4 regions of the Streptomyces sp. BJ20 genome follow, and region 4 is predicted to be linked to each of the others. Evidence: riboswitches for the same ligand, from Rfam matches in the RefSeq annotation. Region 4 holds a riboswitch; each other region holds the start of a gene.

The links. Region 4 has a riboswitch for cyclic di-AMP ahead of MTR79_RS12750 (M23 family metallopeptidase). Riboswitches for the same ligand answer to the same signal wherever they lie in the genome.
Positions count from the first base shown of each region.
Region 1: linked by a shared signal. The riboswitch ahead of MTR79_RS02790 (transglycosylase SLT domain-containing protein) and the one ahead of MTR79_RS12750 (M23 family metallopeptidase) in region 4 are both predicted to bind cyclic di-AMP.
Region 2: linked by a shared signal. The riboswitch ahead of MTR79_RS03755 (C40 family peptidase) and the one ahead of MTR79_RS12750 (M23 family metallopeptidase) in region 4 are both predicted to bind cyclic di-AMP.
Region 3: linked by a shared signal. The riboswitch ahead of MTR79_RS08290 (M23 family metallopeptidase) and the one ahead of MTR79_RS12750 (M23 family metallopeptidase) in region 4 are both predicted to bind cyclic di-AMP.

Region 1 covers NZ_CP094918.1:584,002-588,898, reverse strand. Annotated here, with positions in the region: gene MTR79_RS02800 (DUF2092 domain-containing protein) at 1-190, opposite strand, end outside; gene MTR79_RS02795 (polyprenyl synthetase family protein) at 445-1,455, opposite strand; cyclic di-AMP (ydaO/yuaA leader) riboswitch at 1,982-2,150, shown strand; gene MTR79_RS02790 (transglycosylase SLT domain-containing protein) at 2,156-2,632, shown strand; gene MTR79_RS02785 (HAD family hydrolase) at 2,596-3,468, opposite strand; gene fahA (fumarylacetoacetase) at 3,733-4,897, shown strand, end outside.
Region 2 covers NZ_CP094918.1:777,684-782,580, forward strand. Annotated here, with positions in the region: gene MTR79_RS03750 (hypothetical protein) at 127-480, shown strand; gene MTR79_RS03755 (C40 family peptidase) at 583-1,749, opposite strand; cyclic di-AMP (ydaO/yuaA leader) riboswitch at 1,757-1,929, opposite strand; gene pcrA (DNA helicase PcrA) at 2,172-4,652, shown strand; gene MTR79_RS03765 (M23 family metallopeptidase) at 4,725-4,897, opposite strand, start outside.
Region 3 covers NZ_CP094918.1:1,792,592-1,797,488, forward strand. Annotated here, with positions in the region: gene MTR79_RS08280 (pitrilysin family protein) at 1-363, shown strand, start outside; gene MTR79_RS08285 (pitrilysin family protein) at 360-1,748, shown strand; cyclic di-AMP (ydaO/yuaA leader) riboswitch at 1,950-2,115, shown strand; gene MTR79_RS08290 (M23 family metallopeptidase) at 2,128-2,901, shown strand; gene MTR79_RS08295 (GntR family transcriptional regulator) at 3,102-3,806, shown strand; gene MTR79_RS08300 (HPr family phosphocarrier protein) at 3,943-4,224, opposite strand; gene MTR79_RS08305 (bifunctional GNAT family N-acetyltransferase/acetate--CoA ligase family protein) at 4,402-4,897, shown strand, end outside.
Region 4 covers NZ_CP094918.1:2,809,415-2,814,311, reverse strand. Annotated here, with positions in the region: gene MTR79_RS12760 (MBL fold metallo-hydrolase) at 1-286, opposite strand, end outside; gene MTR79_RS12755 (SGNH/GDSL hydrolase family protein) at 627-1,412, opposite strand; gene MTR79_RS12750 (M23 family metallopeptidase) at 1,651-2,601, opposite strand; cyclic di-AMP (ydaO/yuaA leader) riboswitch at 2,606-2,770, opposite strand; gene MTR79_RS12745 (tyrosine-protein phosphatase) at 3,291-4,088, shown strand; gene MTR79_RS12740 (DUF6126 family protein) at 4,120-4,248, opposite strand; gene MTR79_RS12735 (XRE family transcriptional regulator) at 4,245-4,868, opposite strand.

The DNA.
Region 1 (4,897 bases), 2.2 Mb from region 4:
GCTGCGCCGCGGTGATGTCCGGCAGGTCGGGGTCGCCGGAGTCGGCGAGCGCCGGGACGAGTCCGATCGTCGCGGCCGCCACGCCCATCACGGTGACGGGGACCACGTATCGCGCGGCCTTGCGGCGCCCGGCGCGCGGCTCCTCGACCTCCCCCGCGGTCGTCGTGTCGTAGGATTCGTACGGTGCCATGTGTGCCCTCCGTCGTCGCGGCGGCTTCCGTCCCGTGTCGTCGCACCAGTTCGGCCCGAGCCGCCATTCTCACCCGAACCGGTGAGAAGTGGTGTTGTCCGTCGTGGTCCATCTGACCAAAACCGCGGGACGGAATCGTCAGACCGCGGGCTCAACCGCGCGTACTGCTGCGGTATGACACGGGACGAGGGAGCCTCCCCCGCCCCGTAGGGGTCACCCGGGTGCCGGAGGCGTACGGGGACGGCGGGGGCGGGTCAGCCGGCCCGGTGCACCACGGCGTCGCACAGCTCGACGAGCGCCGACTTGGCGGGCCCGTCGGGCAGCGGGGCGAGGGCGGCGCGCGCCTCCTCGGCGTAGCGCACGGTGTCCCGGCGGGCCTGGCCGAGCGCGGGGTGGGCGCGCAGCAGGCGCAGCGCCTCGGCGTGCCGGGCGTCGTCGGTGAGGTCGGAGTCGAGCAGCTCGCACAGGGCGAGGTCCTCGGCGAGCCCGAGCCGGGCGGCCCGCTCGCGCAGCCGCAGCACCGGGAGGGTGGCGATGCCCTCGCGCAGGTCGGTGCCGGGGGTCTTGCCGGACTCGTGGGAGTCGGAGGCGATGTCGAGGACGTCGTCGGCGAGCTGGAAGGCGACGCCGAGCCGCTCGCCGTACTGGGTGAGGACGTCGACGACGGTCTCGTCGGCGCCGGACATCATCGCGCCGAACCGGCAGGAGACGGCGACCAGGGAGCCGGTCTTGCCGCCGAGCACGTCCAGGTAGTGGTCGACCGGGTCGCGGCCGTCCTGCGGGCCCGCGGTCTCCAGGATCTGGCCGGTGACCAGCCGCTCGAACGCCTCGGCCTGCACCCGCACGGCCTCCGGGCCGAGGTCGGCCAGGATGTGCGAGGCGCGGGCGAAGAGGAAGTCGCCGGTGAGCACGGCGACCGAGTTGCCCCAGCGGGTGTTCGCGCTCGCGACGCCCCGGCGCACCTCGGCCTCGTCCATCACGTCGTCGTGGTACAGCGTGGCCAGATGGGTGAGCTCCACCACGACGGCCGACGGCACGACGCCGGGCGCGTAGGGGTCGCCGAACCGGGCGGAGAGCATGACGAGCAGTGGGCGGAACCGCTTGCCGCCGGCCCGCACCAGGTGCTGGGCGGCCTCCGTGATGAACGGCACCTCGCTCTTGGTGGCTTCGAGCAGCCCTTCCTCGACAGCCGTCAATCCGGCCTGGACATCGGCTTCCAGAGCCTGGTCCCGCACGCTCAGCCCGAACGGCCCGACGACGGTCACGAGGGGTCTCCTGTCTGCTGGTGTCTGCTGGCGGTTACACGGTTTGTCGATAGGTCGCTGCCACCACTCGAGTCAGCGTATCCGGTCAGGTTTCGATCACCGCCAGGGCCCGGGGTCACAAGAAGGGCGATACGGGATCAGAAGCGGAGTGTTTTTGATCGGCTGATAACAACGGACATACCTCGGCTTCCCGGACACAGTGACCCGTGAACCATCCTGCACCACCCCCGAGTCCGATTTGCCGTCATTGGTGGGCGAATTCCTCTTGGTCGCAAACGCGCCCACGGCCGCCGTCCCGTGAGGTGAGTCACGCACCCGGCGGCCTCCGGGACACCCTCGCACACACCCGTCTCCCCGCTCCACACAACGGAGTTGACGCTTGGCGATCGCAAAGGATCAAGGGCGCAAAACCACCCATCTCAAGATCAAACGGTGTTCTGCGTGATCGTCGCACTTGTTCCCGACATGTGCTCTCGCATACGTTCCGGGCCTGCCGGGTGGACGCCGAGTCCTGCCGCCACCCGCATCACACCCGACGACCAACTCACGCACGGCAGGAGCGGGGGACCCAGGTAAGCCGCCGTACCGGACACCGCGCCGGGACGGCTCGGGGTGAAGCCATGCCCGCAGGGGCACGGCCGGGCACTCTCCCGCCCGAACCCGACAGCTCACCTCGCAGGCGTAGGAGAGGAACCCAGACATGCCCGTCATCGCTTCGTCGCGTCGCCGCCTCGTCCGCACCCTCGCCGTCGCCGGCACCGGCGTCGCCGTGGTCGCGCTGCCGCTGTTCGGCGCCACCAGCGCCTCCGCGGCCCCCTCGGCCCAGACCACGACCGCCGCCTCCACGACCGCGTACCCGGACAACCTCGACGGCTGGATCCGCGAGGCGATGGACGTCATGGCGCAGAACGGCATCCCCGGCTCCTACGACTCCATCCACCGCAACATCATGCGGGAGTCGTCCGGCAACCCGGCCGCCATCAACCTGTGGGACTCCAACGCCGCGAAGGGCACCCCGTCGAAGGGCCTGCTCCAGGTCATCGACCCGACCTTCCAGGCGTACCACGTGCCCGGCACCGCCTTCGACCCGTTCGACCCGGTCGCCAACATCGCCGCGGCCTGCAACTACGCCGCCGACCGCTACGGCTCGATCGACAACGTCTTCGGCGCGTACTGAGCCGACCTCTGACGGCCGAGACCGGCCGTCTGCCCGAAGAGTCGCTCGAGGACGACGGCCACGCCGTCGTCCTCGTTCGACAGGGTGACCTCGTCGGCCACCGCCTTCAGCTCGGGGTGCGCGTTGGCCATGGCGACGCCGTGGCCCGCCCACCGGAACATGGGGATGTCGTTCGGCATGTCCCCGAAGGCGACCGTCTCCCCGGGGCGCACCCCCAGGTGCTCGGCGGCCAGCGCGAGACCGGTCGCCTTGGTGACCCCGCACGGCTGGAGCTCCACCGTGCCCGGCCCCGACATGGTGACCGTGGCCAGCGAGCCGACCACGGACCGGGCCGCCGCCGCCAGGGCATCGTCCGACAGCTCCGGGTGGCGCAGCAGCACCTTGCTGATCGGCCGCGCCCACAGGTCGTCGCGCCGCTCCACCCGCACCGCCGGCAGCGTCGGGTGCGGCATCCGGTAGCCCGGCTCGATCAGCGTCACCCCGTCGACCCCGTCCTGGTCGACCGCGGCGTACACCTCCCCCACCTCGGCCTCGATCTTGCCGAGCGCGGTCTCCGCCAGCTCCCGGTCCAGCCGGACCGACCACAGCATCCGCCGCGCGGCGGCGTCGTAGACCTGCGCACCCTGTCCGCACACCGCGAGCCCCGTGCAGCCGAGGTCGTCGAGCAGCGGCCGCACCCTGGGGGCCGGCCGGCCGGTCACCACGAGGTGCCGGACACCGGCCCGCCCGGCACGGGCGAGGGCGGCGAGGGAGCGGTCGGAGAGGGTGTCGTCACCGCGCAGCAGCGTCCCGTCCAGGTCGGTGGCGATGAGAGAACAATCGGTGGGTGCGGCCATGATCAGAGAATACGGACAAGAGGACCGTCCGATTCACCGCGCCCGTATGCCCGCGCATTGGGTGCGTTTTGCCTTCTTGTACCGGCAATACGCGACCGGTTGAGGCCCGTTTTCCCTTTTGACCGGAACAGGGTGCGCTCCCCCCGGCCCCGGCTCCGGGAGTCGTCCCCTATAACAGGAGCCCACCGGGACGCGACCCCGTAACGTGTGGCACGGCCACGGACACGTGGCCCACCCGCGCACACGAAAGCGAGGCAGCACCCGATGCCCCCCTTCGATGTCCCCGAGGGCGACCCCTTCGGCCCGCACAACCTGCCGTACGGCGTCTTCTCGCTCCCCGGTTCGGCGGAGCGCACCGTGGGCGTCCGGCTGGGCGACCACGTCCTCGACGCCGGCGCGGCGGCACACGCCCTGGGTTCCCCCTACGCCTCCCTGCTCGCCCGCCCCACCCTCAACCCGCTTCTCGCGGCGGGCCGCACGGCCTGGTCGGACGTGCGGCGCGCGCTCACCGCGTGGGTGACGGTCCCGGCGCACCGGGAGACCGTCGAACCCTTTTTCCACCCGCTGTCCGAGGTGACCCTCCATCTGCCGTTCGAGGTCGCGGACTACGTCGACTTCTACGCCTCGGAGAACCACGCGCGGAACGTCGGGCAGATCTTCCGCCCCGACGCCGCCGACTCCCTGACCCCCAACTGGAAGCACCTGCCGATCGGTTACCACGGCCGCTCCGGCACCGTGATGGTGTCCGGCACCGACGTCGTGCGCCCCTCCGGGCAGCGCAAGGCGCCCGCCGACGCGGCCCCCGTCTTCGGCCCGTCCGTGCGGCTGGACATCGAGGCCGAGGTCGGCTTCGTCGTCGGCGTCCCCTCAGCGCAGGGCCGGCCCGTGCCGCTGAGCGCCTACCGCGACCACGTGTTCGGCCTGTGCCTGCTCAACGACTGGTCCGCCCGCGACATCCAGGCCTGGGAGTACGTGCCCCTCGGCCCGTTCCTCGGCAAGTCCTTCGCCACCTCGGTGTCGGCGTGGATCACCCCGCTGGACGCCCTGGACGAGGCCCGCGTCGCCCCGCCCGCGCGCACCCACGGCCTGCTGCCGTACCTGGACGACTCCGGTGAGGAGCCCGGCGGCTACGACCTGCGCATCACCGTGACCGTCAACGGCCACGACGTCTCCGAGTGCCCCTTCTCCACCATGTACTGGACGGCCGCCCAGCAGCTCGCCCACATGACGGTGAACGGCGCATCCCTGCGCACCGGCGACCTCTACGGCTCCGGCACGGTCAGCGGCCCCTCCGAGCGGGAGCGCGGCTCCCTGCTCGAGCTGACCTGGAACGGCCGCGACCCGCTCGAACTCCCCGACGGCAAGCGGGCGTTCCTGGAGGACGGCGACGTGGTGACGCTGTCCGCCTGGGCGCCGGGACCGGACGGGG
Region 2 (4,897 bases), 2.0 Mb from region 4:
CCGTAAGTGACCATTGAGTCGTGCGTGGTGCAGCGTTCTCACTCAGGGTGATGACCGATGTGGTGAAGGTGGGAAAGGCGAGGGCGGCGGAATGCTAGGGAACGCCCCTGGCTAGGCTCCGGCCTCATGGACGTACTCCTCCACATATTCGTCGGTCTGCACATCATCGGCATCGCGTCGCTGCTCGGCGGCTTCCTCACCCAGATGAAGGCGATGGGCGCGGGCACCGCCCGCTTCGTCCCCGCGATGCTGCACGGCGCGCTGACGATGCTGGTCACAGGCGTCGCCCTCGTGGGCCTCAACGAGGCTCAGGACCACTCCGTCGACCACATCAAGATCGGCGTGAAGCTGGCGCTGCTGATCGTGATCCTGGGCCTGGTCTACGTGAAGCGGGACGAGGAGAAGGTGGACAAGGGCGTCTTCGGCCTGGTCGGCCTGCTGACCGTGGCGAACGTCTTCATCGCGGTCCTCTGGACCTGAGCTCGCGTCCCGGGACGCCGGGCACCGCCGTCGGCACGGAACCGCCGGCCGAGCCGTCACCGGCCCGGTCGGCGGTTCCGCGTCCGCGCGTCGAGAGGCCCGTCAGGCCGGGCGGACGATGCTGTGGATCGCGGAGTCGCCGTCGTAGTAGATCGACTCCTCGCGGACGTACGTGCCCGGCTTCGGGGCGTGGATCATCATGCCGTTGCCGATGTAGATGCCCACGTGGGTGACGTCGTCGTAGAAGAAGACCAGGTCGCCGGGCTGGGCCTGGGACACCGGGACGGTGGTGCCCGCGTTCACCTGGTCGTAGGTGGTGCGCGGCAGGGAGACGGCGGCGGCCTTCCATGCGGCCTGGGTCAGCCCCGAGCAGTCGTAGGATCCGGGACCGGTCGCACCCCAGACGTACGGCTTGCCGATCTGCGCGCGGGCGAAGGCGATGGCCTTCTCCGCCTTGGTGCCGTACGACGAGTCGGCCGGCGGGGTCTCGGTCGAGCCGGTCGACCCGGAGCCCTCCGAGGTGCCGCCGCCCTGCTGCGCGGCCTCCTCGCGGGCCTGCTCCTGCTCCGCCTGCTGCCAGGCCAGCTCCGCGGCCTTGCGGGCGGCCTCCTCCTGCTTGCGCTTCTCGATCGCGGCGAGCCGCGCCTTCTCCTCCGCGGTCAGCTTCGACAGCAGTTCGCGCGCGTCGGCGAGCTTCTTCTGGACCGTGGCCTTGGCCGTCTTCAGGTCGCCCTGCGTCTCGGTGAGCGTGCGGAGGCTCTCGGTGGCCTCCTGCCGCTTCTTCATCGTCTCGGTCTGCTGGGTGACGTAGTCGTCCACCGCCGCCTTCTGGCGGCCGGTCATCCGGTCCAGCACCTGACGCTGGTCGAAGATGTCCTGCGGCGTCTCCGCGAGCAGGAACGTCGCGGTGTCCGGCATGCCCGCGCCGGTGCGGTACTGGGCGGCGGCGTAGGAGCCCAGCTCCGAGCGGGCCTCGTTCAGCTTCTGTGTGCGCTTCGCCACGTCGTCGAGGAGGGTGTCGACGCGCTTGCGCTGCTTGCCCGTCTTCTCCTTGGCAGCGTTGTACTTCTCGGTCGCCGACTCGGCCTGGCGGTAGAGGTCGCCGACCTTCTTCTCGACCTCCTCCAGGCTCGGCCGGTCCTCGACGGGAGCGGCCTCGGCGGTCTGGGAGAGCAGGGCCACGGAGGTGAGCGCGGCCGTGGCGAGGGCCGGGGTGCGTATGCCTGCCACGCGCGTGCCCGGGGTGCGCGACTTGCGGTGCGACGCCAAGGGAGGCGACTCCTTCCAGTGCTCCGCCTACCGGGTTAGCTGTCGGGTTCGGGCGGGTGGTTCGGAAGGGTTGCCCTACGGCCGCTTCCCTGAGGGAGTGGGCCGATTCACCCCATGTCTCGGTGGGTCCCCGGCTCCGGCTGCCACGGCGGACAGAGACGGACTCGGCGGAGGCCGCGCGGCCCGGCGAGGTTCGCCGGCGGGGGACGAGCGGCCCGGACCGCACGGTAGCCAACTGGTGTGGCCCTTGTGAAGGTTGATGGGTGATATGCCCGATACATTTTCGTGACCTTCCTGTGGGCGTCACGCAGGGTGAGGCGCCGACCGTGGAGGGTGCCCGCCGTGGCGCCTCCGGGAGGGGCGGGCGGATGTTTCCGGGGCGGCCCCGGGTTGTCGGTGGAGCACCCTAGACTCGGAGAGCGATGAGCAGCCTCTTTGACGACAGCTTCCTGGCGGACCTCCAGGCCCAGCGCGGCCCGGCGGACGAGCCCCCGCCGCCACCCGAGGACGAGCACGCCCCGGAGCCTCTCCCGGACGACCTGTTCGGCGGGAAGTTCGACGTGCCCCCGGAGCGGGACACCTACTACCGGGACGGCGCCCCGCGCCCGGTGATCGACTCCGCCGCGCTGCTGGAAGGGCTGAACGACAACCAGCGCGCCGCGGTCGTGCACTCCGGCTCCCCCCTGCTCATCGTCGCCGGAGCCGGGTCCGGCAAGACCCGCGTGCTCACCCACCGCATCGCCTACCTGCTCGCCGAGCGGGACGTCCACCCCGGCCAGATCCTCGCGATCACCTTCACCAACAAGGCCGCGGGCGAGATGAAGGAGCGCGTCGAGCAGCTCGTCGGGCCCCGGGCGAACGCGATGTGGGTCATGACCTTCCACAGCGCGTGCGTCCGCATCCTGCGACGCGAGTCCAAGAAGCTCGGCTTCACGTCGTCCTTCTCGATCTACGACGCCGCCGACTCCAAGCGTCTGATGGCGCTCGTCTGCCGCGACCTGGACCTCGACCCCAAGCGCTTCCCGCCGAAGTCCTTCAGCGCCAAGATCAGCAACTTGAAGAACGAGCTGATCGACGAGGAGGACTTCGCCGCCCAGGCGAGCGACGGTTTCGAGAAGACCCTCGCCCAGGCCTACGCGCTCTACCAGTCGCGGCTGCGCGAGGCGAACGCGCTGGACTTCGACGACCTGATCATGACGACGGTCAATCTGCTCCGTGCCTTCCCCGACGTCGCCGAGCACTACCGCCGCCGCTTCCGGCACGTCCTGGTCGACGAGTACCAGGACACCAACCACGCCCAGTACGCCCTGGTGCGTGAGCTGGTCGGGGGCGCCTCCGAGCACCCCGTCGACGTCCCGCCGGAGGCCGAGGTGCCGCCCGCCGAGCTGTGCGTGGTGGGCGACGCCGACCAGTCCATCTACGCCTTCCGCGGCGCGACGATCCGCAACATCCTCCAGTTCGAGGAGGACTACCCGGACGCGACGACGATCCTGCTGGAGCAGAACTACCGCTCCACGCAGACGATCCTGTCCGCCGCCAACGCCGTCATCGAGCGCAACGAGTCCCGCCGCCCGAAGAACCTGTGGACCAACGCGGGCGAGGGCACGCGCATCACGGGCTACGTCGCGGACACCGAGCACGACGAGGCGCAGTTCGTCGCCGACGAGATAGACCGCCTCACGGACGCGGGCGAGGCCAAGGCCGGCGACGTCGCCGTCTTCTACCGCACCAACGCCCAGTCCCGTGTCTTCGAGGAGATCTTCATCCGTGTCGGCCTGCCGTACAAGGTCGTCGGCGGCGTGCGCTTCTACGAGCGCAAGGAGGTCCGGGACGTCCTGGCCTACCTGCGGGTGCTGGCCAACCCGGAGGACTCGGTGCCGCTGCGCCGCATCCTCAACGTGCCCAAGCGCGGCATCGGCGACCGCGCCGAGGCCATGATCGACGCGCTCGCCCAGCGGGAGAAGATCAGCTTCCCGCAGGCGCTGCGCCGCGTCGACGAGGCGTACGGCATGGCGGCCCGGTCGGCGAACGCGGTCAAGCGGTTCAACACGCTGATGGAGGACCTCCGTACGGTCGTCGAGTCGGGGGCGGGGCCGGCGACTGTCCTCGAAGCCATCCTCGAACGCACCGGCTATCTCGCCGAGTTGCAGGCCTCCACCGACCCGCAGGACGAGACCCGCATCGAGAACCTCCAGGAACTCGCGGCCGTCGCCCTGGAGTTCGAGCAGGAGCGCGGCGAGGGCGAGACCGGCACACTGGCCGACTTCCTCGAGCAGGTCGCCCTGGTCGCCGACTCCGACCAGATCCCCGACGAGGAGGACGGCGACGGCGTCATCACGCTGATGACCCTGCACACCGCCAAGGGCCTGGAGTTCCCGGTCGTCTTCCTCACCGGCATGGAGGACGGCGTCTTCCCGCACATGCGCGCCCTCGGCCAGACCAAGGAGCTGGAGGAGGAGCGCCGCCTGGCCTACGTCGGCATCACGCGCGCCCGGGAGCGGCTCTACCTCACCCGGTCGGTGATGCGCAGCGCCTGGGGCCAGCCGTCGTACAACCCGCCCTCGCGTTTCCTGGAGGAGATCCCGCCCACCCACGTGGAGTGGAAGCGGACCGGGGCGAGCGGTCCGGTGGCCAACGGGCCGGCGTCCGGGGTGGCCGCGTCACTGTCGTCGTCCCGCTCCCGCTCGTCCGCGTCGGGCGCCTCGGGTTTCGCCACCCGGCGCACCTCGGAGAAGCCCGTGGTGTCGCTGGCCGTCGGGGACCGGGTGACGCACGACCAGTTCGGCCTGGGCACGGTCGTCGCGGTGAAGGGCACGGGGGCGAACGCCGAGGCGACGATCGACTTCGGCGACGAGAAGCCCAAGCGCCTGCTGCTGCGGTACGCGCCGGTGGAGAAGCTCTAGCCGTACACACGGGGCCCGTCGTGGGCCGGGGTTCGCTCCGGTGCCGCGACGGGCACCGGTCCGCGGGTCGGCCTACGTGGGCTCCAGGCCGTGGCTGCGGAACCAGGCGAGGGGGTCGATCGCCGAGCCGCCGCCCGGGCGGACCTCGAAGTGCAGGTGCGGGCCGGTCGAGTTGCCGGAGTTCCCGGAGAACGCGATCTGGTCGCCGGCCTTGACGGTCGCGCCGGAGGGCACCTGGTAGGTGG
Region 3 (4,897 bases), 1.0 Mb from region 4:
GCCATCGACGAGGAGCTCGCCCGGTTCGCCGAGGAGGGCCCCACCGCCGAGGAGATGGAGCGCGCCCAGGCCCAGCTGGAGCGCGAGTGGCTCGACCGGCTCGGCACGGTCGCCGGCCGCGCCGACGAACTGTGCCGCTACGCGGTGCTGTTCGGCGACCCGCAGCTCGCCCTGACCGCCGTGAGCCGGGTCCTGGAGGTGACGGCCGAAGAGGTGCAGGAGGTCGCCAAGGCGCGCCTGCGGCCCGACAACCGCGCGGTGCTCGTCTACGAGCCCGTCGCCCAGGCGGCCGGTGACGCCGCCGACGAGACCGAGGAAGCCGCCGCAGCCGGCGCCGACGAGAACGAGGAGGCGGCGAAGTGACCGAGCTCGCCACGATGGAGTTCCACCCCCGGCCGCAGGCGGGCGAGGCCAAGCCCTGGGCCTTCCCGGCCCCCGAGCGCGGCACCCTCGACAACGGCCTGACGGTGCTGCGCTGCCACCGCCCCGGCCAGCAGGTCGTCGCCGTCGAGGTGGTCCTCGACGCGCCCCTGGACGCGGAGCCGGAGGACCTGGACGGTGTCGCCACGATCATGGCGCGCGCCTTCTCCGAGGGCACCGACAAGCACTCCGCCGAGGAGTTCGCCGCCGAGCTGGAGCGCTGCGGCGCCACCCTCGACGCGCACGCCGACCACCCCGGCGTCCGCCTCAGCCTGGAGGTGCCCGCCTCGCGGCTCGCCAAGGGGCTCGGACTGGTGGCCGACGCCCTGCGCGCGCCCGCCTTCGCCGACAGCGAGATCGAGCGGCTGGTCCGCAACCGCCTCGACGAGATCCCGCACGAGCTGGCGAACCCGTCCCGCCGCGCCGCGAAGGAGCTCGCCAAGGAGCTGTTCCCGGCGAGCGCGCGCATGTCCCGCCCGCGTCAGGGCACCGAGGAGACCGTCGCGCGCATCGACTCCGCGGCCGTGCGCGGGTTCTACGAGAAGCACGTCCGCCCGGCCACGGCGACCGCCGTGGTGGTGGGCGACCTCACCGGCGTCGACCTGGACGCGCTGCTCGCCGACACCCTGGGCGCCTGGACGGGTTCCCAGGCGCAGCCGCGGCCCGTCCCGCCCGTGGTCGCGGACGACACCGGCCGCGTCGTCATCGTGGACCGTCCCGGCGCCGTGCAGACGCAGCTGCTGATCGGCCGTACCGGCCCGGACCGCCATGACCGCGTGTGGCCCGCGCAGGTGCTCGGCACGTACTGCCTCGGCGGCACCCTGACCTCCCGTCTGGACCGCGTCCTGCGCGAGGAGAAGGGCTACACCTACGGCGTACGGGCGTTCGGCCAGGTGCTGCGCTCGGCCCCCGACGGCACGGGCGCGTCGATGCTGGCCGTCAGCGGCTCGGTCGACACCCCCAACACCGGGCCCGCGCTGGACGACCTGTGGACCGTGCTGCGCACGCTGGCCGCCGAGGGCCTCACCGACGAGGAGCGTGACGTCGCCGTGCAGAACCTGGTGGGCGTGGCGCCGCTCAAGTACGAGACGGCCGCGGCCGTCGCGAGCACGCTGGCCGACCAGGTCGAGCAGCATCTGCCGGACCACTACCAGGCCGACCTGTACCGGCAGTTGGCCGCGACCGGCACCGTGGAGGCCACGGCGGCCGTCGTGAACGCCTTCCCGGTGGACCGTCTGGTGACCGTGCTCGTCGGCGACGCCGCGCAGATCAAGGCGCCCGTGGAGGCGCTCGGGATCGGCGAAGTCACCGTCGTCACGGCCGAGTAGGCCGCAGCGGCACACGCGCACGCGAAGGGCCCCGGTGGCGGGAACGTCACCGGGGCTCCCTTATGCCCGAATTGGGGCGGAGGTTGCCTGTCTGCCCTGTGGGATGCGCTACAAAACCCGGGATTCGTTTGAGGATTGTGAGATGACCCGCTTAGTTTCGTCCGGGCTGTTCGTCGGGCAGTGCGCCGCATCCGCGGCACCGGACAGTCATCGCCGAGTCCCCGTACGGCGCGAGCCAGGGGAGCCGGGGACCCACACGAAGTCCCTGGGGTGAATCGGACGCCCGCGCGTGTCGCGAGGGGGTCCGTAGGAGACCTTCCTGCTCCGAACCCGTCAGCTAACCCGGTAGGCGAGAGGGAAGGAAAGGACCAGCCTGTACATGGCGTTCACCCGCGCCACCGGGAAGCACCGTCGTCCCAGCCGCGTCCAGCGCGGCACCGCCCGCGTCGCGGGCGTCGCGGCCCTCGCGGGCACCGGCGTCGTCGGCTCCCTCGCGGCCCCCGCGCTCGCCGCCGAACCGGCCGCGGCACAGACCGGCCTCACCCCCGTCGTCACCCTCGGCGACGTGGTCGCCGACCGCGTCGACGCCCAGGCCGCCGCCCAGCACGAGGCCGCCCGCGTGGCGGCCCAGGAGGCCGCGCGCAAGGCCGCCGAGGAGGCGGCCCGCGAACGCGCGGTCGAGGAGGCCGAGAAGGCCCGCGCCGAGAAGGAGCGCGCCGCGCGTGAGGCGGAGCGCAAGCGCCTCAACACCTTCGTCTCACCGATCCCCGGCTCGTACGTCTCGACGGCCTATCAGAGCGGCGGCGCCATCTGGTCGTCCGGCAGCCACACCGGGATCGACTTCCACGCCGCGAGCGGCACCCCCGTCCAGTCGGTCGGCGTCGGCACGGTCGTCGAGGCCGGCTGGGGCGGCGCGTACGGCAACCAGGTCGTCATCAAGATGCACGACGGCACGTACACCCAGTACGCGCACCTGTCGTCCGTCTCCGTGTCGGCGGGGCAGGAGGTCACCGCCGGCCAGCAGATCGGCCTGTCCGGCGCCACGGGCAACGTCACCGGCGCCCACCTGCACTTCGAGGCGCGCATGTCCGCCGAGTACGGCTCCGACCTCGACCCGGTCTCCTACCTCCGGTCGCACGGCGTGAACATCTGAGGCGCACCCTCCCGCCTCCACGGCCCCGGCTCCCACGAGCCGGGGCTTTCGCCGTTTTCGAACCCTTCCGCGCGGGCGCCGCCTGTCCAAAAATTATGTATGGATTCCGGTCCGCCGTCGGAAATTGTCGTCGATTGCAATAGAGTCACGAACGGACGTCAATCGTCGGCGTTTCACGGGGATTAAGCCGGAGGTCGGTCATGCGTATTCCCGCGCACTCGGTGTGCACGGCGATCCGGGACGACATCGTCGCCGGTGTCTACGAGCGCGGGGGCCGGCTCACCGAGGAACTGCTCGCCCGCCGTTACGGAGTCTCCCGCGTCCCCGTCCGTGAGGCGCTGCGCACCCTGGAGGCCGAGGGGTTCGTGGTGACCCGGCGGCACGCGGGCGCGTGCGTGGCCGAGCCCACCGAGCAGGAGGCCGCCGACCTGCTGGAGATGCGCCAGCTCCTGGAGCCCCTGGGTGCCTCCCGGGCGGCCCAGCGGCGCACCGACGCCCATCTCAAGGTGCTGCGCGGCCTGGTCAGGCTGGGGCAGGAACGCGCACGTCAGGGCAACAGCGACGACCTGCGCTCACTGGGCGGCTGGTTCCACGAGACGCTCGCCCAGGCCTCCGGCAGCCCGGCCCTGACGTCGATGCTGACCCAGCTCAGGCACAAGATCGCCTGGATGTACGCGGTCGACGGGCCGCCCGACCCGGTCGCGTACTGGGCGGAGCACGGCGCGATAGCGGACGCCGTGGCGCGCGGCGACGGCGAGCGGGCGCGGTCGCTCACGGCGCTGCACACCGAGCAGGCGAACGCCGGACACCGGCTGCGGTTCGGCTCCGGCGCCGACCGAGCCGTCCGCACGGACCGTGTGAGGAACTCGCAACATCCCGTAAACATGCCGAGCCTGCGCCATTAACACGAGTCCCGTATACAAAGAGGGCGTAAATGGCGGGGGCTATTTCTGCTGCCCGTAAATGGGAAAGGGAAAGGCCCGCCCGGTGATCCGGGCGGGCCTTTCCGTGCCGCACGGCCGTCGCGTGCGGAATTGCGGTTCAGACGGTCTCGGGGAGTTCTTCGAGGCCCTCGGCGACCAGCTTCGCCAGACGGTCGAGGGCGGCGTCCGCGCCCTCGGCGTCGGAGGCGAGGACGATCTCCTCACCGCCCTGGGCGCCCAGGCCCAGGACGGCCAGCATCGAGGCCGCGTTGACGGGGGTGCCCCCGGCCTTGGCGATCGTCACCGGGACGCCTGCGGCCGTGGCGGCTCGGACGAAGATGGAGGCGGGGCGGGCGTGGAGACCCTCGGCCCAGCCGACGTTGACGCGGCGCTCAGCCATGTGTTGCTGCCCTTCGCAGTTCAGGGTTGTCTAGACCAGTCTTCCATATCGTGGCGCGCGTGCCCGGAGCGGCGTCCGGGACGGCCCCCCGACCGCCGGGCCGCGGCCTCGGCCCGGCGGTCGTCCACCACAGACTGCCTCGCGCCGCCGCCGAAAGCGAGCCGTACTCTGGGGCCCATGCAGACCTCGTCGGACCGCCACGAGTACCCCGCCCACTGGGAGGCCGACGTGGTGCTGCGCGACGGCGGCACCGCGCGCATCCGCCCCATCACCGCCGACGACGCGGAGCGCCTGGTCAGCTTCTACGAGCAGGTGTCCGACGAGTCGAAGTACTACCGGTTCTTCGCGCCCTACCCGCGGCTGTCCGCCAAGGACGTGCACCGCTTCACCCACCACGACTTCGTGGACCGGGTCGGGCTCGCGGCGACCGTCGGGGACGAGTTCATCGGCACCGTGCGCTACGACCGCATCGGCGCCGGCGGGCGGCCCGCCACCGGCGCGGAGGCCGACGAGGCCGAGGTCGCCTTCCTGGTGCAGGACGCCCACCAGGGCCGGGGCGTCGCCTCCGCCCTCCTGGAGCACATCGCCGCGGTCGCGCGGGAGCGCGGCATCCGCCGGTTCGCCGCCGAGGTGCTGCCCGCCAACACCAAGATGATCAAGGTGTTCACCGACG
Region 4 (4,897 bases):
CGGTCGCGGGCGGGCGGGTCAGGTCGGCGAGGGTGGTGGGGTGCACCGGGATCGTGCCCCGCGGGGCACGGCGGGAGCGGGCGTCCTTGTCGAGGAACTGCTTGGCCATGTCACGTCCCGACCCGGAGGGACGCATACGGGCCGGACCGCCCGGATTCTGGAACACGCCGTTCGCGAAGTGCGGGGACCTGCGGATCCGCGCCATGCGCTCACCGGCCGGCTCCGCGCCGAAGGCCGGCGGCCGCAGGGCGCTGAGCCCTGCCCGGGGGGCGGAAGAAGCGGCCACGGTACCTCCAGAGGGAATCGATCGGAGTTTCCATTATGTGCGGCGGCTCCGTGGGCGGGGGCGGTTGTGGAAACCGCTCCCGGCCCTGCCCACGCGGGCGCCTGACCTCCCGCCACGGGGGCTCCGCCCCCGAACCCCCGACGCGCCGCGCCCCTGAGGGCGTGCCCCGCCCCACCCCGTCAAGACGCGCGAGCACATCGCCCCGAAGGGGCGCGGGGAACTGCGCAACCAGTCACGCACCCACCCGCACACGCCTCACGCGCCCGGTCACCCCACCCCTGGCGCTGCGACCGCACCGGCCACATCCAGGGACAGCGGCCGGGAAACCCCGGCCCCCGCGTCATGCCACCTTGGCGATCCACGAGCGGATGTCCTCCGGCGACAGCGTCCCCTTCGCCGTGACGTGGTCGCCCGAGGACTCGCCTCGCAGGCGGCGGCCGATCCACGGGACCAGGTACTCGCGGGCCCAGTGGACGTCGTCCCGGCGGATCTCCAGGGTGCCGCGCGGCGGGAGCGGCGGCCACGGCTGCTCCGGGTCGGCGGGCACCTTCAGGCCGAGGGAGAGACCCGCGCGCAGGGCGACGCGGGTGTGCCCCTCGGGCGAGAGGTGCAGCCGGTCGGCGTCCCACGCCCTGCGGTCCTGCACGCTGCGCAGCGACCACAGGTCGAGCACGGGGCAGCCGTACCGGTCGGCGACCGCCCTCACGTGCCCGTTGTACGTGGCGATCTTGCCGCGCAGATGCTTGAGCAGCGGGACGCGGCGGGTGTCGAACCCGGTCGTCACCAGGACCGTGCCGGCTGCCGCCGTGAGCCGGGCGACCGCCTCCTCGAAGCGCTCGGCCACCTCGTCCGGATCGGTACCCGGGCGCAGGATGTCGTTGCCGCCCGCGCAGAAGGAGACCAGGTCCGGGGCGAGTTCGACGGCCCGGGAGACCTGGTCGGCCACGATCTGGTCCAGCAGCTTGCCGCGTACGGCGAGGTTGACGTACCGGAAGTCGCCCTCGGGCCTGCGGTCCGCGAGCAGAACGGCGAGCCGGTCGGCCCAGCCGACGAACGCCCCGTCGGGGCCGGGGTCGCCGACTCCCTCGGTGAAGCTGTCCCCCACCGCCACGTACGACCCGATCACTGTTGCCTTGTCACTCTTCGAATCGTCTGCCACAGCCGGACATGATTCACCTTCGGATGTGACCTACGCGACCGTAGGCGGGGGTTGACGCGCGGTGAGATAAGCCACTTCAAGGTTTGGCCAAGCCAGGAATAGGTACGGCCCCGCGCCCGGAACGGGCCCCGGACACACCGGAGGCCGGCCCCGTGGATCGGGGCCGGCCTCCGGCGCGCGTGTCAGGAAGGGGTGCCGCGAGGGGTCAGAGGGAGACGCCCTTGCCGCGCAGGTACGAGACCGGGTCCACGTCCGAGCCGTAGTTCGGGCTGGTGCGGATCTCGAAGTGCAGGTGCGGGCCGGTCACGTTGCCGGTCGCACCGGAGAGACCGACCTGCTGACCGGCGGTCACCGTCTGGCCCGCCGAGACGGACAGCGAGGACAGGTGGGCGTACTGGGCGTAGTGGCCGTCGTTCAGCTGGATGACGACCTGGTTGCCGTACGCGCCGCCCCAGCCGGCGGAGACGACGGTGCCGGCGCCGACGGCCTTCAGGGAGGTGCCCGTCGGGACGCTGAAGTCGACACCGGTGTGGTAGCCGCTGGACCACATGCTGCCGGCCACCTTGTAGGCGGTGCCGACGCCGCCGCCGGGCACCGGCGAGGTGAAGCCGGAGGCGGGGGCGGTCTGCGTGGACGCCTCGTTGGAGGACGCCTCATTGGAGGAGGACTCCTCGGCGGCCTTCTGCACGGGCTTCTCGGCCGGCTTCTCGGCCGGCTTCTCGGCCTTGGGCGCGGCGGGCTTGGCGGCCTGCGGCGAAGTGGACTGCCTCGGGGCGCTCTTGGCGGCCTTGCCGTCGATGGAGAGCTTCAGGCCCGGGTGGATCAGCGACGGGTCGTCCCCGACGGCCTCGCGGTTGTCCGCGTAGAGCTGCTTCCAGCCACCGTCGACGTGCTCGGCCTCGGCGATCTTGGCGAGGTAGTCGCCGGCCTTCACGGTGTACGTGCGGGCCTCGTCACCCTTTTCGGCCTTGGCCTGCTGGCCGGTGACGGCCAGCGACCGGACCGACGCCTCGGGGGCGGACTGCGGCGTCGCGGCGTGCGCGCCGGTGGCGCCGAGGAACGGCAGGGCGAGAGCGGCGCCACCGGTTCCGGCGACGGCGATGGAGCGGGTGAAACGCTGAGCCTTGGTACGGCGGTGCTTACCCTTCGCGGGCATGACGAATTCCTCTCCGGCGCCTACGAGGTGAGCTGTCGGGTGCGGACTGGAGATGTCCGGCCGCGTTGCCGCGCGGCTTAACCCCAAGCCTGTTTCCGGGGCCCGGAACAGGCAGTTGTACCTGTGGGTCCCCCGCTCCTGCCGTACGTCGGGTCAGTGTGTGCGGGCTCCGGGCGGCGGCAGGATTAGGCGTCCGTCCGGATCGGTTGGGAACGTAAGCGACCTCGACGCGGCGAAACAAGCGCGGGTTCCGGCGAACCCGCTTTTTCCGTGATCGAAAGGGGGGAACGACGTCACCGTGCGTCGATCTCGCGAGCGACTCGCTGGTGAAATCCCTTGTTGCGAAGGGAAATTACGTGAGCATGGCGACAGCACACGGTCACCGGTATGACGATGCTCACGCACCTCCTCCCCAATTCCATTACTATCGGGGCACGTTGTCCTCAAGGGTTCTATTCGGACACATCACCTTATTCACGTCGAAGCTGGATGGGGCAGCCGCCGCAATCGCGACATCTCGATCTTGGCGCGACAGACCCGGAATCTGCCCCTCATGAACAAACAGAAAGCGACACAATCCAACGTCGCCAGGGCGGTCGGCAACTCATTGCCCTTGGCAGCCATGTCGTATCGTCGAGTGGTGCCCGTCGGCGAGCCGCGGCGACGGCGCGGAGTGGGAGGAGCCGTCCGTGACGCAGGAGATCCCGTCGACCGAGCCCCAGCTGACCGGGGTGCGCAACTTCCGCGACGTGGGCGGACTGCCCACGGTGGACGGCCGTCGGGTGCGGCACGGGGTGCTGTTCCGCAGCGGTCACCTCGCCCACGCCACCGCGGAGGACGCCGCCTTCCTGGCCTCGCTCGGTCTGCACACCGTGTTCGACTTCCGCAACACGGCCGACCAGAAGCTGGAGGGCCCGGACGTCTCGCTGCCGGGCGTGCGCAACGTCAACCTGCCGCTGAGCGACCCGGCCGACGGCGCGGAGTTCTGGAAGATGGTGCGCGACGGCGACCTGGACCAACTGCGCTCGATCCTCGCCGACGGCCAGGGCGCCGACCGGATGATCACCTCGTACCGCATGATCGTCAAGGAGCGCACCTCCGAGCACTCCCAGGTGCTGCGCGCGCTCGCCGAGGACAGCGTCCCCGCGCTGATGCACTGCGCGGCCGGCAAGGACCGCGCGGGTCTCTCCGTGGCGGTGACCCTGCTCGCCGTGGGTGTGGAGCGCGACGCGATCGTCGAGGACTATCTGAAGTCCAACGCCAAGCACCGCCGCTACAAGGTGCGGCGCAGCGGCAGCTCCCCCGACGCCTACTCCCCCGAGGTCATGGAGCTGCTCAGCCCGCTCTTCGACGCGCGCGAGGAGTATCTGGCGGCCGCCTTCGACACGGTCGAGGAGACCTGGGGCGGCGTGGACGCCTACCTGGAGCAGGGACTCGGGCTCACCCCGGCCCACCGGGAGCGGCTGCGCGAGCGGCTGCTCGACTGACACCCGCCCCCGTTCTCGCCCCCCGTGGCCGCTACTTCTTCGGCGCGATCTCGAAGAGGAAGTAGATGAAGGCCGCGAAGAGGTGCCCGACCACGACGTAGACGAACAGCCTCACCCAGAGGGCCCGCGGGAACTTCTCCTCCATGTCTTTGCCGGTCACGGTGTCTCTCCATGGGTCGGGCCCAGGCACAGGGCGGCCATGGGACTCTGCAGCAGGGTGTGCACGAACAGCAGCTCGACCCCGTCGGGGTCCTGCGCGGCGATGCGGTGCGGGGTGAGCGAGTCGAAGTGGGCGCTGTCGCCCGGGGACAGGCGGTGGAGGGTGTCCCCGAGGCGCAGCCGCAGCCGCCCCTTGAGGACGTAAAGCCACTCCTCGCCGGGGTGGACGCGCACGATGTCGCCCTGGGAGCCGTGCGGCACGTGCACCCGCAGCGCCTGCATGCCGCGCCCGGCGGCCCCGGCCTGCCAGTACGTCCAGCCGCCGGCCGCCGTGGGTTCCATGTCGGCGGCGCGCACCACGGCGTCCCGGTCGGCGGCCGACTCCCCGAGCAGCTCGGAGACGGTCGTACCGTAGATCCGCGCCAGGGAGAGCAGCATCGGCAACGAGGGCTGGCGCTGTCCGGTCTCCAGCCGGGAGAGGTGGGCGGGTGACAGGCCCGCCTGCCGTGCGGCGGCCTCCAGTGTCAGGGAGGCCCGCCGGCGCAGGGCACGCAGCTGAGGAGCGACCGCGGGGAGGGCCTCGGCAGGCTCGTCCCGCGGCTCGGTCTCGGAGGAGCTCATGCCTCCATTGAGCACCGGTCTTTGCCTTT